4 regions of the Streptomyces sp. NPDC001027 genome follow, and region 4 is predicted to be linked to each of the others. Evidence: riboswitches for the same ligand, from Rfam matches in the RefSeq annotation. Region 4 holds a riboswitch; each other region holds the start of a gene.
The links. Region 4 has a riboswitch for cobalamin ahead of ABT300_RS36265 (CbtB domain-containing protein). Riboswitches for the same ligand answer to the same signal wherever they lie in the genome.
Positions count from the first base shown of each region.

Region 1: linked by a shared signal. The riboswitch ahead of ABT300_RS38735 (ribonucleoside-diphosphate reductase subunit alpha) and the one ahead of ABT300_RS36265 (CbtB domain-containing protein) in region 4 are both predicted to bind cobalamin.
Region 2: linked by a shared signal. The riboswitch ahead of cobN (cobaltochelatase subunit CobN) and the one ahead of ABT300_RS36265 (CbtB domain-containing protein) in region 4 are both predicted to bind cobalamin.
Region 3: linked by a shared signal. The riboswitch ahead of ABT300_RS41040 (ABC transporter substrate-binding protein) and the one ahead of ABT300_RS36265 (CbtB domain-containing protein) in region 4 are both predicted to bind cobalamin.

Region 1 covers NZ_JBEPBI010000303.1:815-8,175, reverse strand. The annotation lists gene ABT300_RS38745 (NACHT domain-containing protein) at 33-3,605, opposite strand; gene ABT300_RS38740 (GNAT family N-acetyltransferase) at 3,748-4,254, shown strand; cobalamin riboswitch at 4,307-4,442, shown strand; gene ABT300_RS38735 (ribonucleoside-diphosphate reductase subunit alpha) at 4,568-6,952, shown strand; gene ABT300_RS38730 (ribonucleotide-diphosphate reductase subunit beta) at 6,952-7,361, shown strand, end outside.
Region 2 covers NZ_JBEPBI010000346.1:296-6,053, forward strand. The annotation lists partial or broken gene cobI (precorrin-2 C(20)-methyltransferase) at 1-202, opposite strand, end outside; gene ABT300_RS40125 (precorrin-8X methylmutase) at 199-870, opposite strand; gene cobG (precorrin-3B synthase) at 867-2,153, opposite strand; cobalamin riboswitch at 2,199-2,350, shown strand; gene cobN (cobaltochelatase subunit CobN) at 2,385-5,758, shown strand, end outside.
Region 3 covers NZ_JBEPBI010000380.1:75-4,896, forward strand. The annotation lists partial or broken gene ABT300_RS41035 (serine/threonine-protein kinase) at 1-1,173, opposite strand, end outside; cobalamin riboswitch at 1,556-1,681, shown strand; gene ABT300_RS41040 (ABC transporter substrate-binding protein) at 1,772-2,812, shown strand; gene ABT300_RS41045 (FecCD family ABC transporter permease) at 2,809-3,873, shown strand; gene ABT300_RS41050 (ABC transporter ATP-binding protein) at 3,870-4,751, shown strand.
Region 4 covers NZ_JBEPBI010000246.1:26-9,845, reverse strand. The annotation lists gene ABT300_RS36305 (AAA family ATPase) at 1-417, shown strand, start outside; gene ABT300_RS36300 (phosphotransferase enzyme family protein) at 445-1,503, opposite strand; gene ABT300_RS36295 (SAM-dependent methyltransferase) at 1,547-2,353, opposite strand; gene ABT300_RS36290 (DUF397 domain-containing protein) at 2,439-2,711, opposite strand; gene ABT300_RS36285 (Sco1979 family transcriptional regulator) at 2,708-3,583, opposite strand; gene ABT300_RS36280 (ATP-binding protein) at 3,894-4,331, shown strand; gene ABT300_RS36275 (PP2C family protein-serine/threonine phosphatase) at 4,378-5,706, opposite strand; gene ligA (NAD-dependent DNA ligase LigA) at 5,969-8,128, shown strand; cobalamin riboswitch at 8,288-8,448, shown strand; gene ABT300_RS36265 (CbtB domain-containing protein) at 8,479-8,700, shown strand; gene ABT300_RS36260 (CbtA family protein) at 8,721-9,479, shown strand; partial or broken gene ABT300_RS36255 (histidine phosphatase family protein) at 9,524-9,820, opposite strand, start outside.

The DNA of each region.
Region 1 (7,361 bases), on a different contig from region 4:
CCTGATGTGGGCGTGACATTTGAAGACAGCTCCTAGTCCCGTGTCCGTCGGGCCATCGCGTCCCAGAAGCGGTCCAGTTCGCCGACCCGCATGCCGACCCAGTTCGGGGTCTTCCGGCGCAGCCCGCGGGGCAGCCAGCGCCGGACGCTGCCGGGCAGCAGCGCCTGCTGCTGGCGGCAGAACGGCTCGCGGATCTCTCCCCGGGGCACACCTCCCCGGGGAGGGTACGGGCAGAGCTGGAACTTGCAGTCGGACAGACAGGTCGTGCCCGGCGCGGGCGGGGTCGACGTGCCGATGCGCAGTCCGGGCCGCAGCGGCTCGCGGTCCGTGCGGATGCACGGCGGCAACGACATCCCGGGCTGCTCCATGCGGGCCAGGCGTTCCTCGACCTCGTCGGGGTGGCCGTCCCGCTCGACGAGGTTCAGCATCACCAGGACGTCGGCGACCAGGCGTTGGGCACGCGGGTCGAGGGTGCTCCAGCCGACCGAGGGCGGAATCCACAGGTTGTGCCTGCGGTATCCCCCGGTGTCGCCCGCGCGGGCCCCGATGTTGTCGGCGACGCCCTTCTCGTCGATCCACAGGAACCGCTCGGGCTGTCCGGTCTCCAGGGCGAGGGCGGCCAGGTCGCCCGCCTCGGCCACGAACGGATGCAGGCGCCGCCGGGTAGGTCCGTCCGGGGAACCGGGCGCCGCGTTCACCGTGCCCGCCATCGACAGCCAGCGCTCCACCGTCTGCACGGCGTTGGTCCCACCGCTCTGCTGGAGGGGCTGCCGCCCGTCGGAGCGACCGCCTGCCAGGTCCGGGAGCTCCCACAGACACAGCGCCTGAAGCAGGCTGAGCTGCGCGTACCAGCAGCGTGACTGCTGCAGCACGGTCTCCGCCTGGCGGATCAGGTCGTCCCGGCCTCCCCGGTACGTCTGCGGGTGGCGGTGGCGGCGGTTGGCCGCGTACTTGAATCCCTGGGCCAGCGCCGCCTCCAGGGCGAGCGGCAGATCGGGGGATCCGCCGGTGAACTTCGGGTCGAGGTGGCGCAGCCATTTGGTGAGGCGTTCCCGGGCCTCGTCGCGATGGGCCTCGTCGACGGAGCCGAGGAGCATCGGGAGCATCCAGGCCCGCATCACGAACTCCCGGAAGAGATCGACCCGTTGCTGCCGGTAGCGCCGGTTCAGCTCCTTGCGGTCCTCCTGGAGCCGCCCGACGTCCTCCTCGGGCGCGCCTCCCGGAGCCGCGCGGACCGCCCGTGCCCGTCCCATCCGCGCGGCCCATGTCTCGTACTCCCGTCTCTTCCAGGCCCTCAGCCTGTCGAGCCGGTCGTTGTACTCCTGGACGGGGTCGCTGTTCAGGCCGACCCGCTCGCGGATCACCGCGAACGCCGCGTTGCCGCCGGTGCCGAACTCCTGGGCGACGACCAGGCGGATGGAGTAGGAGGGCTCCCGGACGGCCAGTTGGAAGAGCTCCCAGTACAGCGGGGTGGTGTCGATCCGGTCGGAGACCGCCCGCAACGCGGCTCCCAGCTGTTTGAGGACCCTGTGCTTGGCGTCCCTCAGGGTGCGCCGGTCGCCCTTGATCCCGGGCCAGTGCCGGCGCACCGCCCGCACGATGTCGCCCAGGTGCCTCGGGTCGGCCTCGGCGCTCTCGATCTCCAGGGCGGCCGCATAGAGGTCCAGGGCCTTGGGGTCGTCGGTGCGCCGGCCCGCGGCGGCGCACAGCCGGGAGGCGAGCGGGCGGCCCCGCACGGGGGCGCGCCGGATCCGCTCCGCGATCTCCTTGCGCACCTCGGCCCGCACGCCGCGCCTGCGGTCCAAAGGGTCCGCCGCCCGCCGCCGGGACATCAGGACGAGTGCGATGAGCAGTTCACGGCTGGGTCCGGGCGGCTGCAGCGCCTGCTCCGTGAGGTCCCCGGCGCCCCGCTCCCCGAGGTGGCTCAGCACGCGACTGCCGAAGTAGGCCTGGACGATGCTGTGCGGGAAACGGACCCTGTGCTCGAGGCCCTCCACCAGTCTGAGCCTGCTCGCGTGGGCGGCGAAGCGGGCGAGGACGGCATGGCACTGGTCCATGTTGCCCTCGCGCAGCCGTCTGCGCTCCGGTTCGCCGAGACGCTCGCACAGCGTGTCCCAGATCTGTTGCCGGTCCCAGTCGGACAGCGTGTGGTCGCGCTTGCCGTACTGGTCGAAGCCGCGGCCGGCGAACAGGCGCTCGGCCCGGACCCGGGCGCGCCGGGCCGGGCCGGGGTGCAGGACGTCCGGGTCGAGCAGCTCCGCGAAGCCGACCTCCAGCGTGTCCTGGAGCAGTCCGACGCAGGCCAGCGCGCAGACCACTTCGAGGGTGTCGCGGCGTTCGTCGGGGGTCAGCGCGACGTCCTCACGCAGCTTCCCCTCGCACAGCCCCTCGGCCCACGTCTCCAGCAGCCAGAGCCGCAGGGCGGCGCGGTCGCGGCTGCGGGTGAGGACGCTCGGCGGGTCGTCCTCGGGGCGGTCGTGCTCCAGCAGTCCCCGCCGGTGGAGTTCGCGGGCGATCTGCAGGTAGACCGGCGACTCGGTCACCTCCGCCGTCTCGACGATCCAGTCCACCCGGCGCTCGTCGGTCTCCGGCACGTCCGCCTCGACGAAACGCAGCGCCGCCTCCTCGCTGAGCGGTTCGAGCACCACGATCGCGGCGGAGGTGGTCTCCAGCGGGCTGTGCGGCCGGGAGGCGATGACCAGGGGCAGCTTCTCCTCGCGGGCGCGCTCGATGGCCCGCCGGATGACGTTGTCCCGGTTCTGCTGCCGGCCGTCGTCGAGCAGGGCCTCCTCCAGGCCGTCGGCGAGGACGACCGGCTTGTCGTCGGCGAGGAGTTGCTGCCACACCCGGTCGGTCTTGCTGCGGGCCAGAACGCCCTTGGGCGCCTCCTGGGCGAACCGCTGCCTGGCCAGATGCTCGAAGTTGAGGTCGGCGCCGTCCGTCGCGTCGCGCAGCCTGATCGGCACCGGTACGGCGTTCTGGCGGGCCAGGAGTTCGGTGAGCCGGACGAGGACGGCGGTCTTCCCCGCGCCGACGCCGCCGACGAGCAGATACGGCCGCCGGGTGTCGCGCTCCCGCAGCCGCTCGGCGATGACCTGGGCGATGTCCTCCCGGCCGACGATCTCGCGGGTGTCGTATCCGGCGGTGGGCACCAGCCGGCGCGGATCGCGCAGCGCCTTGGTGAGGTAGCGCCGCTTGGTCCAGCGGTACCACCAGAACAGGAAGAGGGCGGCGGCGATCGAGGCGGCGAGGACCGGTCCGACGAACCGGGAGACGATCTCGAAGCCCTGGTTCTGCTGACGCCACTTCTCGAAGCCGGTCGTGTCGTGGGTGACGAGGATGAACACGCCCTCCCCCACCCAGGCGAGCACCGCGAGCACGGCGACCAGCCAGATCGCCCGGGTGACGTTGGCGTACGAGAGCCATCGGCGCCATTTCTTGGGGCGGGCGACGCCGCGACGGGCCTCCAGACGGATCGTCAGGGAGTGCCAGCGGCCGACGAGGCCGCGTCCGAAGCTGGTTCCCGCGCGCCGGAAGGGCAGGGTGGCCATCGGCGCGTCGCGCGGTCGCTCCTTGCCGGGCGGATGGCGGACGACCCTCGTCATGGCGTTCTCCTTGCGCGTTCCGGGACGGATTCCCCGGTACGGAGGACCCGCGGGGCAGAGGATCGACGCGGCGCCGACGGCTCCTTCCATGGAATCACTCCCGACGGCCTGCGCAACCCGGGCGTCCGGCAGACTCGGGGCCATGGACATCGCGATACGGCGGGCCGCGCCCGGCGAGTACCGGGCCCTCGGTGACATCACCGCGCAGGCCTATCTCCAGGACGGGCTCCTCGACTTCGGTGAGGAGGACGCGTATCTGCCGGTGCTGAAGGACGTCGCCGCGCGGGCGGCCGCCGCCGAGGTGCTGGTGGCCGTGGACGGCGACCGGCTCCTCGGCGGCGTCACCTTCGTGGCCGGTCCCGGCCCGGTCGCCGACATCGCGCGGCCCGGTGAGGCCGAGATCCGTGCGCTCGCGGTCGCGCACGCGGCCCGCGGCCGGGGCGCCGGCGAGGCGCTCGTGCGGGCCTGCCTGGAACGGGCGCGGGCCACGGAGGGCTGCACGGCCGTCGTCCTGTCGAGCCAGCGCAGCATGCACACCGCACACCGCATCTACGAACGTCTCGGCTTCGTCCGCACACCCGAGCGGGACTGGAATCCCGTGCCGCACCTGGACGACCTCACTCTCCTCACCTATGAGTTGACCCTCTGAAACCATCCCGACACAACATCTGGGGGTGGCGTGACGGGTGAACACAAGATGTATGCTCATGCTCGCTGTCGCTGCAGGGGAATCCGGTGCGAATCCGGAACTGTCCCGCAACGGTGTACTCGCGTGCATCCCTACCCGTATGGGCACGCCTGTTCAGTCCGAGGTCCTGTCGACAGCGCGCCCGGCCGTCCGGTCCGGGTGCCCTGACGTCCGGGCCTCGTGGAGTGGGCCGGTGGACGCGACGCCCCCGCGCGCTCGTGTGCTGCCCCCTGCCCTCCGCCAGGCCCCTTGCCGAGCGAGGGAGAGCCCCCACGTGACCATCGCGCCAGCCGAACCGGCCTCAGTCACCGAGCTGCAGACCGACGGTCCCGGTACCGCGTTGCTGCGGACCCTGACCGAGCTGACCGCCGACCTGCCCGACGCCGACCCCGGCCGGGTCGCGGCCGCCGCGCTGCGCGGCCGGTCTGCGCGGACTGCCTCCGAGATCACCGCGGAGCTGCGCGAGCTGGCCACGGAGGCGGCCGCGGGCCTGATCTCCGAGGACCCCGCCTACTCGAAGCTGGCGGCCCGCCTGCTGACGATCGGCATCGTCGAGGAGGCCGCCTCCCAGGGCGTCACGTCGTTCACCGAGTCGATCGCCGTCGGGCGCCGCGAGGGCCTGATCGCGGACCGCACCGCCGAGTTCGTGCGCGTGCACGCGGCCCGGCTCGACGCGCTGATCGACTCCGCCGCCGACGACCGCTTCGGCTACTTCGGACTGCGCACCCTGCACAGCCGCTACCTGCTGCGGCACCCGATCACCCGCAAGGTCGTCGAGACGCCCCAGCACTTCCTGCTGCGCGTCGCCGCCGGTCTGGCGGAGGACGACACGTCCCGCGCCCTGGACGAGGTCGCCGCGCTGTACCGGCTGATGAGCCGGCTGGACTACCTCCCGTCCTCGCCCACGCTCTTCAACTCCGGCACCCGGCACCCGCAGATGTCGTCCTGCTACCTCCTCGACTCCCCGCTGGACGAGCTGGACTCCATCTACGACCGCTACCACCAGGTGGCCCGGCTGTCGAAGCACGCCGGCGGCATCGGTCTGTCGTACTCCCGCATCCGCAGCCGGGGTTCGCTGATCCGCGGCACCAACGGGCACTCCAACGGCATCGTGCCGTTCCTCAAGACCCTGGACGCCTCGGTCGCCGCCGTGAACCAGGGCGGCCGGCGCAAGGGCGCGGCGGCGGTCTACCTGGAGACCTGGCACTCCGACATCGAGGAGTTCCTGGAGCTGCGGGACAACACCGGCGAGGACGCCCGGCGTACGCACAACCTGAACCTCGCGCACTGGATCCCGGACGAGTTCATGCGCCGGGTCAACGCCGACGAGCCGTGGTCGCTGTTCTCCCCGGCCGACGTGCCCGAGCTGGTCGATCTGTGGGGCGACGAGTTCGACGCGGCCTACCGCAGGGCCGAGGCCGCCGGTCTGGCCAAGAAGACCATCCAGGCCCGCGACCTGTACGGCCGCATGATGCGCACGCTCGCGCAGACCGGCAACGGCTGGATGACGTTCAAGGACGCGGCCAACCGCACCGCCAACCAGACGGCCGAGCCGGGCCATGTCGTGCACTCCTCCAATCTCTGCACGGAGATCCTGGAGGTCACGGACGACGGCGAGACCGCGGTGTGCAACCTGGGCTCGGTGAACCTGGGCGCGTTCGTCGACACGACGAACGGCGACATCGACTGGGAGCGGCTGGACGAGACGGTCCGCACCGCGGTCACGTTCCTGGACCGCGTCGTCGACGTCAACTTCTACCCGACCGAGCAGGCGGGCCGCTCCAACGCGCGCTGGCGTCCGGTCGGGCTGGGCGCGATGGGCCTCCAGGACGTCTTCTTCAAGCTGCGGCTGCCCTTCGACTCGCCCGAGGCCAAGGCGCTGTCCACCCGCATCGCCGAGCGCGTGATGCTCGCCGCCTACGAGGCCTCCGCGGACCTCGCCGAGCGGAGCGGCCCGCTGCCGGCCTGGGAGAAGACCCGCACGGCCAGGGGCGTGCTGCACCCGGACCACTACGGCGTCGAGTTCGCCTGGCCCGAGCGCTGGGCGGCGCTGCGCGAGCGGATCGCCTCGACGGGGCTGCGCAACTCCCTGCTGCTCGCCATCGCGCCCACCGCCACCATCGCCTCCATCGCGGGCGTGTACGAGTGCATCGAGCCGCAGGTGTCGAACCTGTTCAAGCGCGAGACGCTGTCCGGCGAGTTCCTCCAGGTCAACTCGTACCTGGTGCAGGAGCTCAAGGAGCTCGGCGTGTGGGACGCCCGCACTCGTGAGGCGCTGCGCGAGGCGAACGGCTCGGTGCAGGGCTTCGCGTGGATCCCGGCCGAGACGCGTGCCCTGTACCGCACGGCGTGGGAGATCCCGCAGCGCGGACTGATCGACATGGCCGCCGCCCGCACCCCGTACCTCGACCAGGCGCAGTCGCTGAACCTGTTCCTGGAGACGCCGACGATCGGCAAGCTCTCCTCGATGTACGCGTACGCGTGGAAGTCGGGTCTGAAGACGACGTACTACCTGCGCTCGCGCCCGGCCACCCGGATCGCCCGGGCCGCCCGGGCCCAGGCGCAGCCCGAGAACGCCATTCCCGTGCAGCAGGCCGCCGACCCCGACGCCGTCGCCTGCTCCCTGGAGAACCCCGAGTCCTGCGAGGCCTGCCAGTAATGACCACCGCACCTGAGAAGACCCAGCAGACCCAGACGACCGAGCAGACGGAGCAGACCGAGGGCTTCGAGAAGTCCGGGAAGAACCTGCTCGACCCGGGCTTCGAGCTGACCCTGCGCCCGATGCGCTATCCCGACTTCTACGAGCGCTACCGGGACGCCATCAAGAACACCTGGACCGTCGAGGAGGTCGACCTCCACTCGGACGTCACGGATCTCGCGAAGCTGTCCGAGGGCGAGCAGCACATGATCGGCCGGCTGGTCGCGTTCTTCGCGACGGGCGACTCGATCGTGGCGAACAACCTCGTGCTGACGCTGTACAAGCACATCAACTCCCCCGAGGCGCGCCTGTACCTGTCGAGGCAGCTGTTCGAGGAGGCCGTGCACGTCCAGTTCTATCTGACGCTGCT
Region 2 (5,758 bases), on a different contig from region 4:
CCGTGGTGACCGGGTAGACCAGCCGCTCCTCGACGTGATCGGCGCGCAGGTGCTTCGCCGCGATCGCGCGGGCGATGGACCGGCCGTGCCGGGCGCTGTGGTAGGCGATCACGTCCGCCTCGCCGATCACCTCGACGGCCCGCACGGTCATCAGGGACGGGTCGCCGGGGCCGAGCCCGACGCCGTACAGCTTGCCGCTCATTCTTCCTCGCTCGCGATCGCGTTGAGCGCGGCGGCCGCGATGGCGCTGCCGCCACGGCGCCCGCGCACCACCAGGTAGTCCAGGCCGTGCGTGTTCGCCGCCAGGGCGTCCTTGGACTCGGCCGCGCCGATGAACCCGACCGGCGCGCCGATCACGGCGGCGGGCCGCGGCGCGCCCTCCTCGATCATCTCCAGCAGCCGGAACAGGGCGGTGGGCGCGTTGCCGACGGCGACCACCGAGCCCTCGAGCCGGTCCCGCCACAGCTCCAGCGCGGCGGCGGTGCGCGTGGTGCCGAGCCGCGCGGCAAGGTCCGGCACGCTCGGGTCGGACAGCGTGCACAGCACGTCGTTCTCGGCGGGCAGCCTCCGTCGGGTGACGCCGCTGGCCACCATCTGCACATCGGTGAAGACGGGCGCGCCGGCCCGCAGCGCCTCGCGGGCGCGGGCGACGACGGACGGCGTGTACGCCAGGTCCCGTACGAGGTCGACCATCCCGCAGGCGTGGATCATCCGGACCGCGACCTGGCTGACGTCGGCGGGCAGTCCTTCGAGGTCGGACTCCGCGCGGATGGTGGCGAAGGACCGGCGGTAGATGACCGCACCGTCCTTCTCGTAGTCGTAGCTGCTCACGGTGTTCGTCTCGCTGCTCTCGATGGTGGTACGGCTCATGAGGTGATCGCCGCCAGGGCGGCGGCGAGGTGGTCGGGGTCGGTCATCGCTGCGGCGCCCGTCGGACGGCCCGACCGCACGGCGGTCAGCCGGTAGCCGCCGTCCGCGGAGGCGACCACGTCGATCCGGTCGCCGTGTGGGTGTCCGCAACGCCGTTCGCAGCCGGACCAGTACAGCGGGAGGGGGCAGGCGCCGGCCGCGTCGACAGTGTCGGCCGCGTCGGCCCGGACGTCGGCGTGGGATTTGCCACACCCGGGCCGCCCGACGCACGCGCCGACGCGCGGCCACGGCGAGTCCGGATCGGTGACGAGTCCGGCGGCGGCGAGCCGCGCGAGGGACTCGGCCCGCTGCCGAGGGTCCCGGCCCGGCGCGGGGACGACGACTCCGCGCCACGGGGTCAGCCGCAGCTCGGTCTCGGCGACCCGCGTCAACTCCCGCCACTGGCGGGCGGAGAGCCGCCCGAGGGGCACGTGCGCGGACAGGGCGTCGCCGACGACGCCGGGCGCGGGCCCCTGCGCGTCGGGGACGGGGGCGACCTCCGTCAGGGACGACCCGCCGATGCCTTCGGCGGCCAGGCGGCGGCGGACCCGCTCGGCCAGCACGCCCTCGGGCAGGGTGAGTTCGGCCACCCGCCAGACTCCGCCGCCGGACTCCCGGACGGCCCGCAGGAACGTCTCGGCCGCCAGCAGCGCCGCCCGTGGCGCGTCCCGCGCGGACACCCGCACCGCACCCGGAGCGAGCACCGCACCGTCGCCGGTCGCCCGCAGCGTCACGTCGGCGCCGAGCCCGGCCACGTCCCCGCGCCCGTCGTCCAGGGCGAACAGGAACCGGCCCGACAACTCCCGCGCCGGCCCGCTCGCGCACAGCGCCGCGTCGAGCTCCGACAGCCAGGGCCGGACATCGCGCAGGCCGCGTCCGTCGAGGCCGGACAGCGGCGAGGCGACGATGTTGCGCACCCGCTCGTGTCCGGGGGAGGGCAGCAGCCCGGCCGCCGCCAGCAGGTCGGCGAGCTCCGCGCCGCAGCCGTCCGCGAGGCCCCGCAGCTGCACGTTGCCGCGCGAGGTCAGATGGATCTCCCCGTCGCCCAGCCGCCCGGCCGCCTCGCCCAGCGCCTCGGCCTGACGGACGCTCAGCACCCCGCCCGGCACCCGGACCCGGGCCAGCGCCCCGTCGTCCGCCGCGTGCAGCCGCAAAGCCCCGGGGCAGGCGTCACCGCGGTCCCGTGAGACCGCTGTGGCCTGGGACGTTGGACGGAGGTCAGCCGAGGACATGGCGGCGAGCATACCCACGTCCACCTGGGAGGTATGCCTGTGCCCTCTTCCCCCGCCCCTTACTATGCTGGCGGTGGATCATCCGGTCCGCCATCGCCACGACGGCGACAGGGGAGGAAGCCCGGTGCGAATCCGGCGCGGTCCCGCCACTGTGAGCCCGGCCCTCAGAAGCCGGGTGAGTCAGGAACTCCCGCCGTCCGACACCGCCCGGGGCGCGGACACCCCGAGGAAGGCCGACGCCCCATGATCCTGCTGCTGTCGACGTCCGACACCGACCTGCTGAGCGCCCGAGCCGCCGCCGGCCCGGTCCCGTACTGCTTCGCCAACCCGGCCCGGCTCGTCCTCGACGACCTCCCCGCGCTCCTCGACGGCGCCGACCTCGTCGTCGTACGCCTCCTCGGCGGGGTGCGCGCCTGGCAGGACGGCCTCGACCTGCTGCTCGCCGACGGCCGCCCGGTCGTCGTCCTGACCGGTGAACAGGCCCCCGACGCCCAGCTGATGGCCGCCTCCACGGTCCCCGTCGGCATCGCCGCCGAGGCCCACGCCTATCTCGCCCACGGCGGCCCCGCCAACCTGGAGCAGCTCGCCCGGTTCCTCTCCGACACGGTCCTGCTCACCGGCCACGGCTTCGACGCCCCGGCGTCCGCCCCCACCTGGGGTCCGCTGGAGCGGCCGGCGCCGGCCGGCGCCCCCGGGGCCCCGACCGTCGCCGTGCTCTACTACCGGGCCCATCACATGAGCGGCAACACCGCCTTCGTGCACGCCCTGTGCGACGCCGTCGAGGCGTCCGGCGCCCGGCCGCTCCCGCTGTACGTCGCCTCCCTGCGCGCCCCCGAGCCGGAGCTGATCGAGGAACTGCGCGCCGCCGACGCCATCGTCACCACGGTGCTCGCCGCGGGCGGCACCCGCCCCGCCGACGCCTCGGCGGGCGGCGACGACGAGTCGTGGGACGCGGGCGCGCTGACCTCCCTGGACGTCCCGATCCTCCAGGCGCTGTGCCTGACCTCCTCGCGGACCGACTGGGAGACGAGCGACGAGGGCGTCTCCCCGCTGGACGCGGCAGGACAGATCGCCGTCCCGGAGTTCGACGGCCGGCTGATCACCGTCCCGTTCTCCTTCAAGGAGATCGACGCCGACGGCCTGCCCGCCTATGTCGCCGACCCGGAGCGGGCCGCCCGCGTCGCCGGCATCGCCGTACGCCACGCCCGGCTGCGCCATGTCCCGCCCGCCGACAAGCGTCTCGCGCTGGTGCTCTCCGCCTACCCCACCAAGCACTCCCGCATCGGCAACGCGGTCGGCCTGGACACCCCCGCCAGCGCGGTCGCCCTGCTGCGCCGGCTGCGCGAGGAGGGCTACGACTTCGGGACGGACGCCGAGGTGCCGGGGCTGGCCTCCGGCGACGGCGACGAGCTGATCCGGGCGCTCATCGAGGCGGGCGGCCACGACCAGGGCTGGCTCACCGAGGAGCAGTTGGCGCGCAACCCGGTGCGGATCCCGGCGGCCGACTACCGCCGCTGGTTCGCCGCCCTGCCCGAGGAGCTGCGCTCGGCCGTCGAGGAGCACTGGGGCCCGCCGCCCGGCGAGATGTTCGTCGACCGCAGCCGCAACCCGGAGGGCGACATCGTCCTCGCCGCGCTGCGCTTCGGCAACCTGCTGATCCTGATCCAGCCCCCGCGCGGCTTCGGCGAGAACCCGATCGCCATCTACCACGACCCGGACCTGCCGCCCTCGCACCACTACCTGGCCGCCTACCGCTGGATCGCCGCGCGGGCCGAGGACGGCGGCTTCGGCGCGGACGCGATGATCCACCTCGGCAAGCACGGCAACCTGGAGTGGCTGCCCGGCAAGAACGCCGGCCTGTCCGCCGCCTGCGGTCCCGACGCCGCCCTCGGCGACCTCCCCCTGGTCTACCCCTTCCTGGTCAACGACCCGGGCGAGGGCACCCAGGCCAAGCGCCGCGCGCACGCCACCCTCGTCGACCACCTCGTCCCGCCGATGGCCCGCGCCGACTCCTACGGCGACATCGCGCGGCTGGAGCAACTCCTCGACGAGTACGCCCAGATCTCCTCCATGGACCCGGCGAAGCTGCCGGCGATCCGCGCCCAGATCTGGACCCTCATCCAGGCCGCCAGGCTCGACCACGACCTCGGCCTCGCCGACCGCCCGGACGACGACGGCTTCGACGACTTCCTGCTGCACGTCGACGGCTGGCTCTGTGAGGTCAAGGACGCCCAGATCCGCGACGGCCTGCACGTCCTCGGCAACCCGCCGGCCGACGCCGACCGCGTCAACCTCGTCCTCGCGATCCTGCGCGCCCGCCAGATCTGGGGCGGCGCCACGGCCCTGCCCGGTCTGCGCGAGGCGCTCGGCCTCGACGAGTCGGCCGCGACCCGGGTCACCGCCGACGAGGCGGAGGCCAAGGCCCGCGCCCTGGTCGAGCGGATGGAGGAGCTGGGCTGGGACCCGGACTCCGTGCCCGACGAGCACGGCGAACAGGTCACCGCCATCCTGGAGTTCGCCGCCCGCGAGGTCGTCCCGCGCCTCGCCGCGACCACCGCCGAACTCCACCACGTCGTCCACGCACTGAACGGCGGATTCGTCCCGGCCGGCCCGTCCGGCTCCCCGCTGCGGGGCCTGGTCAACGTCCTGCCGACCGGCCGCAACTTCTACTCCGTGGACCCCAAGGCCGTCCCTTCCCGCCTCGCCTGGGAGACCGGGCAGGCCCTCGCCGACTCGCTCCTGGAGCGCTACCGCGCCGACAACGGCGAGTGGCCCACCTCCGTCGGCCTGTCGCTGTGGGGCACCAGCGCCATGCGCACGGCCGGCGACGACGTGGCCGAGGCCCTCGCGCTGCTCGGCGTCCGCCCCGTCTGGGACGACGCCTCGCGCCGGGTGACCGGTGTGGAGGCCGTCCCGTACGAGGAGCTGGGCCGCCCGCGCATCGACGTCACCCTGCGCATCTCGGGCTTCTTCCGGGACGCCTTCCCGCACACGATCGGCCTGCTGGACGACGCCGTCCGCCTCGCGGCCTCGCTCGACGAGCCGGCCGAGGTCAACCACGTGCGCGCGCACGTCGGCGCAGACCTGGCGGCGCACGGCGACGAACGCCGCGCCACCACCCGCATCTTCGGCTCCCGCCCGGGCACCTACGGCGCCGGTCTGCTCCAGCTCATCGACTCCCGCGACTGGCGCACCGACGCCGACCTCGCCGAGGTCTACACGGTGTGGGGCGGCTACGCCTACGGCCGCGAACTGGACGGCCGTCCGGCCCGCGAGGAGATGGAGACGGCCTACCGGCGGATCGCGGTCGCCGCGAAGAACACCGACACCCGCGAACACGACATCGCCGACTCCGACGACTACTTCCAGTACCACGGCGGCATGGTCGCCACCGTCCGGGCCCTGCGCGGCACCGCCCCGGAGGCGTACATCGGCGACTCGACCCGCCCCGAGACGGTCCGCACCCGCACCCTCGTCGAGGAGACCTCCCGCGTCTTCCGCGCCCGGGTCGTCAACCCCAAGTGGATCGAGGCGATGCGGCGCCACGGCTACAAGGGCGCCTTCGAACTCGCCGCCACCGTGGACTACCTGTTCGGCTACGACGCCACCACCGGCGT
Region 3 (4,822 bases), on a different contig from region 4:
GCGGCCTCCGACTCCGCTTACGTTTCCTCTGCCGTTACCGACTCCGTTACCGACTCCGCTTCCGTCCACGTCTTTCTTGCTGTTTCCGTTTCTGCCTCCGCCCCCGCCCGCACCTCCCCCTGCGCTTTCGCAGTCGCTTTCGGGAGTGCCGTGCGTCGGCCGCTCGACGGCCGGGTGGGCGGCCCTGTGCCCGGCAGGTCCGGACGGCCCGGCGACGGGCTCCTCGGCCGGCGCCGGCGGCGCGAAGCCTCCGGGCCGCGAGACCGGGTCCGGCGGCACGGGGCGGTCCAGCTCCCGCACGGCCGCCTGGTGGGAGGCGACCATGGCGGCGACGGGCGCCGGCAGCCAGCCGTCCGTCAGCACCTGTTCGGCGCCGCCGGGAGCGCAGGCCGCGGAGAGCCGGTCGGGGTGGATCCTCAGGGCCGGGTCCTTGGCGTGACAGAGGCTGATGATCTTGTCCAGCGGTTCGGGCACCAGGCTCAGGTCGGGCGATCCGTGCGCCACCTGGTAGAGCAGCGCAGCGCCCACCGCCCCGCCGAACGGCGAGCGCCCGGACGCGGCGAACGCGAGCACCGACCCGAGGCAGAAGACGTCGCCCTCCGGGCCCATCGGATCGCCGGTGGCCTGCTCCGGGCACATGTAGTCGAGAGAGCCGAACAGGGTGCCGGAACCGGTGAGTTCATAGCCGTCGCGGGCGCGCACGATGCCGAAGTCGATGACCCGCGGGCCGTCCGCCGCGAGCAGCACGTTGGACGGTTTGAGGTCACGGTGCACGAGCCCTTCGGCGTGCACGGCGGTCAACGCCTCGGCCACGCCCGCGCCCAGTGCGAGCACCGTCTCCACCGGCAGCGGCCCGTGCGCGGCGACCGCCTCGGCCAGGGTGGGGCCGGGCACATGGTCGGTGGCGAGCCAGGGCGTCTCGTCGTCCGGAGCGGCGTCCACCACGTGCGCCGTGTAGGGGCCGCCGACCGCCGCCGCGGCCGCCACCTCCCGCCGGAAACGGATGCGGAAGTTGTCGTCGTCCGCCATCTCCGGACGGATCACCTTGACGGCGACGACGCGGCCGGCCCACGACCGCGCGAGATAGACCCGGCCCATGCCGCCCGCACCGAGCCGGGCCAGGAGCCGATACGGCCCGAGTTGCTCGGGGTCTTCTGGACGCAGTGGCTGCATGCCCTCGGCCGCCTGTTCTCGGTGGTGACGGGCTGAGATCCCGCCCAGGCTGCGGGGAAGGCCCGGTGGGGTCCGGACCACAGACTAGGCGCTGGAACGGCGGGCGGGAGCACGTCCTCACATGCGGGTTCACCCACCTCGAAGTAAGTGCCTGGCCGTCTTCCGCTTCCGCAGCGTTCATATGACGTCCGGTCAGAGATCGGGTGACACGTGCTTTCCCTGCGGGAACAGTGCGCGATGAGCAACAAGTGCACGATGAAAGCACATACCGGGCCGAAGACCTCCGATGTGCCGAAGGTCACCCCCGTCGGGGCCCTCGACGCCTGTGGTAGCTTGCCGAGGCCAGTCGTACTCGTGCGCGCCCCCGGGGCGCGCGGGGGTCAGGGAATCCGGTGGGAATCCGGAGCTGACGCGCAGCGGTAAGGGCGACGGGCGGGGCTTTCGGCCACTGGACGCGCATGCGCTCCGGGAAGGCGCCTCGCCCGGGTGACCCCGAGTCCGAAGACCTGCTGGCGGCCTCCGGTGTCGCAGACCGGCCGGAGGAGCGCACCGTACGACCGGGCTTCGCGCTTGAGCCCTCGACGCCGAAGGAAACTCCGTGCCGTTCGCACGTCCCGTCGCTCCTGCCGTCCTGTTCCTGGCAGGAGCCCTCCTGGCGACCGGCTGCGGCGGCTCCGCCGCCTCCTCCGACGGTCCCGCCGACAGCCACGCGGCCGGCCGGCCGGTCACGCTCGACAACTGCGGACAGCGGGTCCGGATCGACACGCCCCCTCGGCGGGCGGTCTCCCTCAACCAGGGCACGACGGAGATCATGCTCTCCCTCGGGCTCGCGGACCGGATGGCGGGTACCGCCACCTGGACCGACCCGCTGCCCAGGAGCCTCGAGAAGGCCGATGCCCGGGTGAGGCGGCTGGCCGACGACGCGCCTTCCTTCGAGAAGGTCCTGGACGCCGAACCCGACTTCGTGGCCGCCTCGTTCGCCTCCACGCTCGGCAAGGGCGGAGTGGCCACGCGTGCCCAGTTCGACAAGCTCGGGATCCCGACCTATCTCTCCCCCTCCGACTGCACGGGCAAGGACAACAGCGGCGGCGGCGACGGCGTCCGCACGAAGCCGCTGACCATGGAGGCGGTCTACGGCGAAGTACGCGACCTGGCCCGGGTGTTCGGCGTCGAGAAACGGGGCGAGGAACTGGTGGCCGACCTCAAGTCCCGGGTGGCCAGGGCCGCTTCGGGACTCGATGCCAAGAACGTCACACTCCTCTACTGGTTCGCCAACTCCCAGTCCCCCTACCTGGCCGGCTGCTGCGGCGCCCCCGGCGTCATCACCCGCGAACTCGGCGCGAAGAACGTCTTCGACGACACCGAACAGGAGTGGCCGCAGGTCAACTGGGAGACCGTCGCCGACCGCGACCCGGACGTCCTCGTGATCGGCGATCTGACCCGCAGGCAGCAGACGGCCGAGACCGCGGCCAAGAAGATCGCGTTCCTGGAGTCCGACCCGGTCACCCGGAACATGACCGCGGTGCGCGAGAAGCGGTACGTCCTGCTGTCCGGGCAGGCGATGAACCCGACCGTGCGCACCGTCGAGGGCGTGGAGAAGGTCGCGGCGGCACTGCGCGCGTACGGCCTCGCGCGATGACCGCCGTCGGCCCGGCGGCCGCCGCCGCTCCTGCGGCGGTGGCGGCGCGGGGGCTGCGCCAGGTGCTGCTGTGGGCGGCCGGGCTCGCGCTGCTGTGCGCGTCCGTCGCCGTGGCGATCACCATCGGTCCGGCCGACATCGCGGTCCGGGACGTGTTGTCCACGGTGGCCGCCCATCTCGGCCTCGCCGAAACCGGGTTGACGCCGTTGCGGGACGGCATCGTGTGGAATCTGCGGCTGCCGCGCACGCTGCTGGCCGCGGTGTGCGGAGCCGGGCTCGCCGTGTGCGGGGCGGTGATGCAGTCCCTGCTGCGCAACCCGCTCGCCGACCCGTTCGTCCTCGGGATCTCCTCCGGCGCCTCGACCGGCGCGGTCGTGGTGGTCGTGCTCGGCGCGGGCGGCGGGGCCCTGTCGGTGTCCGGGGGCGCGTTCCTCGGTGCGGCGGTCTCCTTCGCGCTGGTGCTGCTGCTCAGTCACACGCTGGGCGGCGCCACGGACCGGGTGGTGCTCGCCGGGGTGGCGGCGATGCAGTTGTTCTCGGCGCTCACCTCGTTCGTCGTCATGACGAGCGCCGACGCCGAGACCACCCGCGGCGTCCTGTTCTGGCTGCTCGGCTCGCTCAGCGGGGCCGGCTGGGCGGACGTGGGGGCGGGCGGGGCGGTGCTGGTCGGGGTGCTGCTGGTGTGCGCGGGGTACGCGACGACGCTGGACGCCTTCGCGTTCGGGCAGGACGCGGCCGCGTCGCTGGGCGTGCACGTGGCCCGCACCCGGCTGGTCCTGCTCTGCGCCACCGCCCTGCTGACGGCCACGCTGGTCAGTTCGGCGGGGGCGATCGGCTTCGTCGGACTCGTGCTCCCGCACGCGGCCCGGGCCCTGACCGGTCCCGGACACACCCGGCTGCTGCCGGCCACCGCCCTGGCGGGGGCGGTCTTCCTGGTGTGGGTGGACACCCTCGCCCGCACCGTCCTGGACCCGCAGGAGGTGCCGGTGGGCGTGGTGACCTCGCTGATCGGCGTCCCGGCGTTCGTCCTCGTGCTGTACCGGACCAGGAGCGCGCGATGACGGGGACCGCCGAGGGCGCCGGCCTGCGCGGCGACCGCCTCGCCTACACGGCGGGCGGTTCGCTGATCCTCGACGGAGTCGGTCTCGCGCTGCGCCCGGGAACCGTCACCGGTCTGCTCGGCCCGAACGGTTCCGGCAAGTCCACGCTGCTGCGGCTGCTCGCGGGCGTCCTCGCCCCCGCCTCGGGCGTGGTCACCCTCGACGGCCGTCCGCTGACGCAGGTCGGGCGGCGGGCGGTCGCCCGGCGGGTCGCCGTCGTCGAGCAACAGGCCGACACACAGGTGGCGTTGAGCGTCCTGGACGTCGTGCGGCTGGGCCGGGTGCCGCTTCGCCGGGCCTGGGGCGCCGCCTCGGCGCAGGACGAGGCCGCGGTCCGTTCCGCGCTGGAGCGGACCGGCCTCGGCGACAAGGCCGGCCGGCTGTGGCACACCCTCTCCGGCGGGGAGCGCCAGCGCGTCCAGATCGCCCGCGCGCTCGCCCAGCAGCCGCGGGAGCTGCTGCTGGACGAGCCCACGAACCACCTCGACATCCAGCACCAGCTCGCGTTGCTGGACCTGATCACCGAACTCGGGCTGACGAGCGTCGTCGCGCTGCACGATCTGAACCTGGCCGCGATGTACTGCGACCGGGTCGTCGTCCTCAAGCAGGGCAGGGCGGTGGCCGCCGGCACACCGCAGGAGGTGCTCACCGAGGCGCTGATCGCCGACGTCTACGGGGTGCGGGCCGTCCTCACCCGCGACGGACCCGACGGCCGCCCGCACATACGCTTCCTGGGCGCCCTGCCCGCCGCGCCGAAGGGGGAGCGCCACGACGGAGAACGACACGACGAGGTCCGGCAGGACGAGGTGCGGCAGGACGAGGTGCGGCAGGACGGCTAGGGCGGGGGCCGGCGGTGCCACGCCCCCGCACTGCCGTGCCCTGTGCGCCGTAGCAACCCCTATGTTCGAGA
Region 4 (9,820 bases):
CAGGACAACCTGCGCCGGGAGGTGCTGCGCGAGCGCGACCGGCCGGGGGCGGCGAACATCGGGCTGATCGACGCCGTCGCCCGCTACGCCCTGGACGCCGGCTACCACGTCGTCCTCGAGGGACTCCTGTACGCCGACCACTACGGCGCGATGCTCGCCCGGCTGCGCGCCGACCACCGCGGCCCCACCCACGCCTACTACCTCGACGTGCCGTTCGCCGAGACCCTGGTGCGCCACGCCGCCAAGCCGATCGCGCACGACGTGGGCGAGGCGGACCTGCGCGACTGGTACCGCCCCCTGGATCTGCTGCCGGGCGGGGCCGAGACCGTCATCGGCGCGGACAGCGCCCTCGCCGACACCGTCGGGCGCGTGCTGCGGGACACCGGCCTGGACCGCCTGCCGCCGACGGACCGCTGACCTCGGCCCCGGGCCCGTCGGCCGCCGTCACCACGACTGCTCCAGGCACTCCGCCAGCCGTGCGACGGCGGTCGGATCCGGCAGATCCCGCAGCGAGGCGACGACCTGACCGCTCGCGAACTCCCGTTGCGCCGGCGTCACCGTCGGATCGATCGCGCACTCGGCCTGCACGCGGACGTAGTTCAGGGCCGTCGCGAAGAGCATCGAGAACGAGTCCAGGCCCCTGAGCACGGGGCGGCCACCGGCCTCCCGGTACGCGCGCACCAGCCGGCGGGCGGAATCGGCGTGGAAGCCGTTCCCGCCGGACCAGACGAACACGGCCTGCGCGAGCTCGCGACCCGCCGACGTCGGCCCGGCGTTGTCCCAGTCGAGGAGAACCGGCCCGTGCGGCCCCACCAGCACGTTCTGGGGCTGCACGTCGAGATGGGACGTCACCACCTCCTCCCCGGCGCACGGAACGCCGTCGGCGACGGACGCGGTGACGTGCCGGGCGAGCTCCCCGGCCGACGAGGCGACGAAGCGGCCCAGGGCGTCGGCCCACGGCACGTCGGCCCGTCGCACCCGCGCGTGAAGCGTCGCCCACTCGGCGGGCGAAGGACACCGCTCGTACCAGGGATCGGGCGTCCCGGTCTCCTGCGCGCCCGCCCGGTGCAGGGCGGCGAGCGTCCGGCCGCACCAGCTGAGGATCTCCGGATCGCGGGAGTCCGCCCGGGCTCCCTCGACCCACTCGTACAGCTTCACGCAGGGCCCGTCGGGCGAGCCGCCGAGCCGTGTGAGGCAGGCGCCGGCGCGGTCGGCGAAGAGCCGCGGAGAGGCGATGCCCAGCCTTTCCGCGGCGTCGCGCAGCGCGGACTCCCGTAGCACCTGCTCTTCGTCACCGTCGAAGAGCAGCTCCTTCACCGCCCACGCCGGCCCGCCCGACGGCCCGTCCGCCGAGTCGTCCGACGGGCCGTTCGGCGCGTGACTGCGCGTCAGCTTCCAGATCTGTCCGAGCGCGCCACGGGCGACCGGTTCCATGCCCCAGTCGCCGGGGCCCAGCGCGTACGCCTCCGCGACGACGTCGCCCAGGTCGCCCGTGTCGTGCATGTGCAACTCCCGTCAACAGTCGGTGTGCCGGCGCGGCGGCCGGTCACGGCTTGATGCCGACGCCCGTCCAGAGGCTGACGGTGGCGTCCGTGGCCTCGACGGCGCCGTCCGGACGCCAGCGGTGGCCGACCGCGATGCCGGGGTCGAGGAGGTCGAGCCCGTCGAAGAAGCGGGCGACGTCCGGCTGCGAACGGAACCGCACCGGCGTGCCCGCGGCCGTGTAGATGTCGGTGACCTTCTGCCAGACGACCGGATCGAAGTCGGGCGTGCAGTGACTGAGCGCGAGCGCGCTGCCCGACGGCAGGGCGTCCAGCAGCCGTCCCACGATGCCGTACGGGTCCTGCTCGTCCGTGACGAAGTGCATGAGCGCGTTGAGGGACAGGGCCACCGGCCGGTCCAGGTCCAGCACGTCGGCCAGGGCGGGCGCGTCGAGCAGCGCGCCGGGGTCGTTCACGTCACCGTGGACGTAGGCCGTGCGGCCCTGGGGCGTGCTGCGCATCAGCCGCTCCGCGTACTTCAGCACGAGCGGGTCGTTGTCGGCGTAGACGACGCGTGCGTCGGGGACCACCGACTGGGCGACCTGGTGCAGGTTGGGTTCGGTCGGGATGCCGGTGCCGATGTCCAGCCACTGGCGGATGCCGTGCTCGCGCGCCAGGACCCGGGTCGCCCGGTGCATGAACGCGCGGTTCTCCCGGGCGCACACGAAGATGCCCGGGTAGACCGACGCCACGGTCTCCGCGGCCTGCTCGTCCACGTCGAAGTGGTCCTTGCCGCCGAGGTAGTAGTCGTACATCCGGGCGGAGTGCGGCCTGCTGGTGTCGATGTCCCGCGGGGCGTTCGAGGTGGTCATCCTGTGCCTTTCGATGGTGTGCGTGGGGGGTGTCCGGCGGATCGCGCCGATGGGGCGGACGTGCTGCGCCGTCCGAGTCCGGCTCTCAGCCCGCCGTGAGATGGTCGGCGAGACCCCGTTTGACGCCCGCGACGAACGCGGCGATCTCCTCGGGGGTGTAGATCAGCGCGGGGCCGGCGGGATCGGTCGACTGCCGCATCGCCACACGCCCGTCGGCCAGTTGCTTCGTCTGCACGCACTGGCCGCCGTTGGGGCCGCTCCACGGGGACTCCCAGCCGTGCTCGCCGAGGTCGGCGGCGGGCATGCCGTTGTAGACGTGGTGGGGGGCACGGCCGTCGATGCCCTGGGCGCCGGTCATGAGTACTCCTTGCGCATCCGGTTCAGGAGCGCCCTGCTGTCGTTGTCCGAGGTCAGCAGGGACATGCGGTTGTGCGCCTCCAGATGGGCCGCGACGTCGGAGCGCTGGTCCAGGTAGACGGCGCCGGACAGGATCTCGGTGTAGACGACGTCGGGCAGCTCCGGCTCCTCGAACCGGAAATAGGTGAACGGGGCGCACGCGCCGACGTGGGCGCCGGCTGCGAACGGCACGACGTCCACGCTGACATGCTGCAGTTCCCACACCTCCAGCAGCCGGTCGATCTGCTCCCGCATCACCTCGGCGCCGCCCACCACCCGGTGCAGCACGGCCTCCTCCAGCACCACCCACAGCGTGGGCGCGTCGGGTCTCTCCAGCAGGCTCTGGCGGCGCAGCCGCAGGTCGACGCGGCGCCGCAGGTCGTCGTCCCGGTCGTTCGGGAATCCGCCGCTCAGGACCGCGCGTGCGTAACGCGGGGTCTGCAGCAGCCCGGTGACGTAGTGCGGCTCGTAGGCGCGCAGGGTCCGGGCCGCGGTCTCCAGGCTGACGTAGGCGCTGAACCAGCTCGGCAGCACGTCGCGGTACGGGTGCCACCAGCCCGGCTCGTTGGCCCGCTCGGCGAGAGCGATGAACTCCTCGATCTCCCGCCGGCCGGCTCCGTACGTCTCCAGCAGGATCTCCACGTAGAGCGGCCGCAGTCCGACCTCCGCCTTCTCCAGGCGTCGTACGGTCAGCGGCTTGACCCGGAGCGCCCGGGCCGCGTCCTCCAGCGAGACGCCCGCGTTCCGGCGTCGCTCCTGCAGACGTCGGCCGAGGATCATGCGCAGCACGGTGGGCGCACTGGGGCTGCCCGCGCCGGAACGGCCTTCGCTCACGCCCACCTCCTGGGGGAAGACACCGCCGAGAGTCCGGCTGCGGCACGCCGTAGCGGCCAGACGGATATCGGCTTGCTGAAATTATCAGGCAGTCGGTTGCAGCTTGAACTTCATTGCGAGCATAGTTACTTGTGTGAACCGCGCCGCCGAACTCGAGCGTTCTCCCGTCAAGCTCCGTCATCCGCACGCGAGTTGGACCATTCGGCAGTTCACCGGCGCAGGGCCCCTCCGGAACACCCCCTCCCTCCGGGTCTCTTGCTCACCTTCCCCGGCCTCCGGCTGCTCCCGTCCCCCACGGAAGGCGACCACCGTGTCCCCCCACGCGACCTCCCCCCAGTTCTTAGACACTTGGAGCCCGGACCGGACCCACTGGCTCGAACTCCCGGCGCACCGCTCCAGCGTGTCGATCGCCCGCCGCTCCATGACGGCGTGGCTGACCGCGTGGCGGCTGCCGGGCGAGCTGTGCGCGGACGCCGTCCTGCTGGTCTCGGAACTGGCCACCAACGCCGTGCGGCACACGCTCGGCGCCCGGTTCCTGTGCGGGGTCGGCCTGGTCGCCGAGGGATGCCTGCGCCTGGAGGTGCACGACCACGACCGTACGGGCCGCGGCCTGCCGCGCTGCGAACCCGGCCCCGACGACGAGGGCGGCCGCGGCCTGCTCCTCGTGGAGCAGCTCTCCCAGTCCTGGGGCGTGGACCGGTCACGGCTCACCGGCGGCAACGCGGTGTGGGCGAATCTGGCTGACTGAGCGCCCCTCACGGGCGGGCGCGGGCGCTCCCGGCGGCGGCCCGGCGTCAGCGGCCCGCCGGCGTCAGCTCGGCGAGCAGCAGGGTGCGGTCGTCGGCTCCGGCCGTGCCGGACGCCGCGTGCAGGAGCCGTCGGCACAGGGACGGCAGCGCGTCCCGCGCGTCGCCTTCCACGGGTTCGACGGCCGCCGCGTCCACGGTGCGCGCGAGGCGGGTGATCTCGTGGTCGATGTCGGCGTCGCGGGTCTCGACCAGGCCGTCGCTGTAGAGGACCAGCAGGGCGGGCTCGGGCACGCTCAGCACGGTCTCCTCGTAACTGCCCGCGCCCAGTCCGAGGGGCAGCCCCGCCCCGGCCAGCGCGACGGGAGCCGTCCGGCCCCGCGGACCGCGCAGCAGCGGGGGAGGGTGGCCCGCCCCCACCAGGGTGCAGGTGTGCCGCCGGGCGTCCCACTCCGCGTAGATGCAGGTGGCGAAGGAGACGCCCGGCGAGTCCCCGGCGAGGGCGTCGAGCCGGCCGACGAGGTCGGCCGCGGATATGTCCAGTGCCGCCAGCGTCCGCGCGGCGGTGCGGAGTTGGATCATCGCGACGGCCGACTCGGGACCGTGTCCCATCGCGTCCCCGACGATCAGACTGACCCGGCCGCCGGGCCGCCTCAGCACATCGGACCAGTCGCCGCCGACGAGGTTGCCGTGCCCGGCCGGCAGACAGCCGTGGACGGCGCGGCAGCCTCCGAACTCCTCGGCGGCGCCGGACGGCAGGCTGTTGCGGATGGCGAGCGCGGTGCGCCGCTCACGCTCGTACCGGCGCGCGTTGTCCAGGGCGACGGCGGTCCGCGCGGCCAGCGCCTCCGCGGCGGTCACGTCCGCCGTGCAGAACGGCGGCCGTCCCGGTCCTCGCGTGCAGTTGACGAAGCCGATCGGTTGGTCCCGGAGCCGCAGCGGGAGCACCAGGAACGACGTCACGCGCAGCAGGTCGCCGGCGCGCGCGTCGTCGTCGCCCGGACCGACGAGCCGCCCGGACGTGTGCGGATCCACCGCGTCGAGCAGCCGCGCCCGCCCGTCGGCGAGGGCCCGGGCATAGGGCGTCCGGCGGGAGTGGGCGACCATCTCGCCGACCGGCAGCGCGGCCTCCCAGTCCGCCAGCGCGCCGGGCCCGACGCGCAGCGCCGTCCGGCGCACCTCGACGCGGGGCGCGTCCGTGCGCAGGCGGGCGTTCTCCTCGAGACGCCAGCGCTCCAGCAGGTACACGGAGGCCGCGTCGCAGAACCCGGGGGTCAGCGCGTGCACGAGATGGTCGGCGGTCAACCGCAGGTCGAGTTCCGTGCCGATGACGTCGGCGGCGGGTGAGAACGCCGACCGGCGGGGAGAGGGCAGCACGGCGGACGGGTCGGGAGTGGCGCTGCGCGGTTCGTTCCGCAGGGTCGTGCCTTTCCAGTGGGGATTCCGGCCGCGCGACGGGGTCCGGGGGAGCCGCCGCGCACCCTCGCTCACTATATGATGACGCGTCAAATCAACTGATCCAAAAGCCAGTTGTGAAGATCGCCGCCACCATGACGACGTACCGCGGGCAACCGGTCCGAGCCGCCCGGGGCGGCTTCGCCGGCGGCGCTCCAGGGCGTTGTCAGTGGTGGCGGGCAGGATGACCGGCATGACAACACGTGGTGCAGTGATCGGGGACGCCGCCGCCTACGCGCAGGCGGTCGAGGACGCGGTGAAGGCGTCGGCGGCGTACTACTCCGCCGGCACGTCGGGCCTGGACGACGACGACTACGACCGTCTGGTGCGGTCCATCGCGGCCTGGGAGGCCGAGCACCCGGAGCAGACGCGGGCCGACTCCCCGACGGGGAAGGTCGCCGGCGGGGCCGTGGTGGGCGACGTCCCGCACACGGCGGCGATGCTGAGCCTGGACAACGTGTTCTCGCCCGACGAGTTCACGGCCTGGACCGTCTCGCTGGCCAGACGCATCGGCCGCGAGGTCACCCGGTTCAGCGTGGAGCCCAAGCTCGACGGCCTGGCCATCGCGGCCCGCTACCGGCAGGGCCGGCTCACGCAGCTCGTCACCCGGGGCGACGGGACGGCCGGGGAGGACGTGTCGCACGCGATCGGCGCCGTGGAGGGCCTGCCGACCGAGCTGGCGCAGCCGGTCACGGTGGAGGTGCGCGGCGAAGTCCTGATGACGAACGCCCAGTTCGAGCACGCCAACGAAGTGCGCACCGCGCACGGCGGAGCGCCGTTCGCCAACCCCCGCAACGCCGCCGCGGGCACCCTGCGCGCCAGGGAACGCGCCTACACCGTCCCGATGACGTTCTTCGGCTACGGCCTGCTGCCCCTCGCCGACAGCGACCCGGCGTTCGCCGAGCGTCTGCGGGAGAGCGCGCACAGCGACCTCATGACCGAGGCCGCCGCGCTGGGCGTGAACACCACGGCCGCCACCGCCGTGCCCGGGGTCACCGCGACCACCGTCGAGGAGGTCCTGACCCGGGTCGAGGAGACGGCCGCACTGCGCGCGACGCTGCCGTTCGGGATCGACGGGATCGTCGTCAAGGCCGATCTGGCGGCCGACCAGGCGGCCGCCGGATCCGGCTCGCGGGCCCCGCGCTGGGCGATCGCCTTCAAGCTGCGGGCCGTGGAGAAGATCACCCGGCTGCTGGCGGTGGAGTGGAACGTGGGCCGCACCGGCGTCATCGCGCCGCGCGCCGTCCTGGAGCCGGTGGAGATCGAGGGCTCCACCATCACCTACGCCACCCTGCACAACCCCGCCGACATCACCCGCCGCGACCTGCGCCTCGGCGACCGGGTCATGGTCCACCGGGCCGGTGACGTCATCCCGCGCATCGAGGCGCCCGTAGCCCATCTGCGCACCGGCGAGGAACAGCCCATCCCCTTCCCCGAGACGTGTCCGCGGTGCGGCTCGGGCATCGACGCCAGCGAGCAGCGCTGGCGCTGCGAGAACGGCCGCGACTGCCATCTCGTCGCCTCCCTGTCCTACGCCGCCGGGCGCGACCAGCTCGACATCGAGGGCCTCGGCCGCACCCGGGTCGTCCAGCTGGTCGACGCCCGACTCGTCGGAGACCTCGCCGACCTGTTCACGCTCACCCGTGAGCAGCTGCTGGGCCTGGAGCGGATGGGGGAGACCAGCACCGACAACCTGCTGGCCGCGCTCGCCGCCGCGAGGGCGCAGCCGCTGTCGCGTGTGCTCTGCGCGCTCGGCGTCCGCGGCACCGGCCGTTCGATGTCGCGGCGCATCGCCCGGCACTTCGCCACCATGGACTGTCTCCGCGCCGCCGACGCCGACGCGATCCGGCAGGTCGAGGGCATCGGCGCCGAGAAGGCCCCCTCGATCGTCGCCGAACTCGCCGAACTGGCCCCGCTCATCGACAAACTCGTCGCGGCCGGGGTGAACATGACCGAGCCGGGCGCCACCCCGCCGGCGCCCCGGACGACCGAGGGCGCGGACGAGGGCGGAGGCGAGGGCGGAGGCGACGGCGCGGAGGGTGCGGAGGGCGCCGACGAGGCGGGCCGTCCGCTGGCCGGGATGACCGTGGTCGTCACCGGCGCGATGACCGGAGCCCTGGAGAAGCTGAGCCGCAATCAGATGAACGAGCTCATCGAACGGGCCGGCGGCCGCTCCTCCTCCAGCGTCTCCGGGAAGACCTCTCTCGTGGTGGCCGGGGAGGGCGCCGGATCAAAGCGCGCCAAGGCCGAGGCCCTCGGCGTCCGCCTCGCCGCCCCGGACGAGTTCGCCGCCCTGGTCGCAGGCCTCCTCACCCCGGACGCCGGCGCCCCGTCGTCGGTGTGACGGTCGTCCCGGCAGCCGTCCGCCGCCGCCCGGCGCCGGTCGGCCCGGCGATCAGCACCCGACCCGGCCGGCGATCAGCGCCGATCGGCGCCCGATCAGGGCGGTGATCCGCGCCACTTGGTCGCGGAGAGCGACGTCACGCCAGGTGGTGCGGTATTGGCCAGGCGCGCGACACGCGGTACCGTCGCTCTGATATCGACGACGTCAGCACGGAAGCCGGTGGAAATCCGGCACGGTCGCGCCACTGTGAACGGTGGGCTCCTCCTCGGGAGCGCATCGAGAGTCAGACCCGGAGCCGTCGTCCTGTGCACCACCGAGATGGGACGCGAACTCCCAGAGGAGGCCCTGCCATGGCGCAGCATGTCGCCCAGCCGACCCCCACCACCCCTGTGGTCCCCGCCAAGTTGCCGCTGAAGGACATCGCCCCCTGGGCCGTCTTCTTCGGCGTCCTGATGCTGGTCCTGCTGTACTTCGTCGGCGCCGAACAGGGCGCCACCTCCGTCGTCTCCGGCGAGGGAGTCCACGAGTGGGTGCACGACGCACGCCACCTTCTCGGCTTCCCCTGCCACTGACGAGGGACGCCGCACACTCGATGAACTCCGCAACGGTAAGAAACCTGCTCGTCCGCGGCATGCTCGCCGGCCTCGCGGCCGGCGTGCTCGCCCTGGTCGTCGCCTACTTCCTCGGCGAGCCGAACGTCGACAGCGCGATCGGCTTCGAGGAGTCCCACGCCCCCGCGCACGAGCACGAGGTCGAACTCGTCTCCCGCAGCCTCCAGTCCACCGCGGGCCTCGCCACCGGCGTCCTGGTGTACGGGGTGGCCCTCGGGGGCATCGCCGCCCTCGCCTACTGCTTCGCGCTGGGCCGCGTCGGCCGCTTCACCCCCCGGGCCACGGCGCTCCTGCTCTCGGGGGCGGCCCTGCTCACCGTGTACGTCGTCCCGTTCCTCAAGTACCCGGCCAATCCGCCCGCGGTCGGTGACCACGACACCATCGCCAAGCGGACCACCCTGTACTTCCTGATGATGGTGCTCGGCGTGCTCCTCGCGGTCGCCGCCGTGATCGCCGGCAGGCGGCTCGCACCGCGACTGGGCGCCTGGTACGCCACGGTCGTCGCCGTCCTCGGCTTCACCGTCGTGATCGGGCTGGCCTACGCGTTCCTGCCCTCCGTCAACGAGGTGCCGACGGACTTCCCGGCGGCCCTGCTGTGGCGGTTCCGGCTCTCCTCGCTCGCCCTGCAGATCACGATGTGGGCGGGCTTCGGCCTCGTCTTCGGGGAACTGGCCGAACGGCTGCTGAACCCGAAGCCCGCCGCGATCCCCGCGGGGACGGCGGTGACCGCCTCGCGGTAGCCGCGGGCTCCGTCCCGGAGACCGACGATCGGGCGGACGCGACCTCAGGCCGTCTCCGCCCGATCCAGCGGGAGCCCCAGCCGCAGGTTCCAGCGGCCGCCGCGCCCGCTGACGGAGGTCGCCGTCAGCGGCGGCACGTCCAGCCGCCAGAACGCCGTCGCGGGCGCCCCCAGCACCTGCACCGCCGCGGCCCGTACGACCTCCGGCTCCACGACGGCCAGGACGCGTCCCTCGCCGTCCGCGGCCGTCTCCAGCCAACCGGCCACCCGTGCGCACAGATCCCGCACGGACTCCCCGCCGTGGGGGGCCGACTCGGGATCGCCGAGCCAGCGGGCCACCGC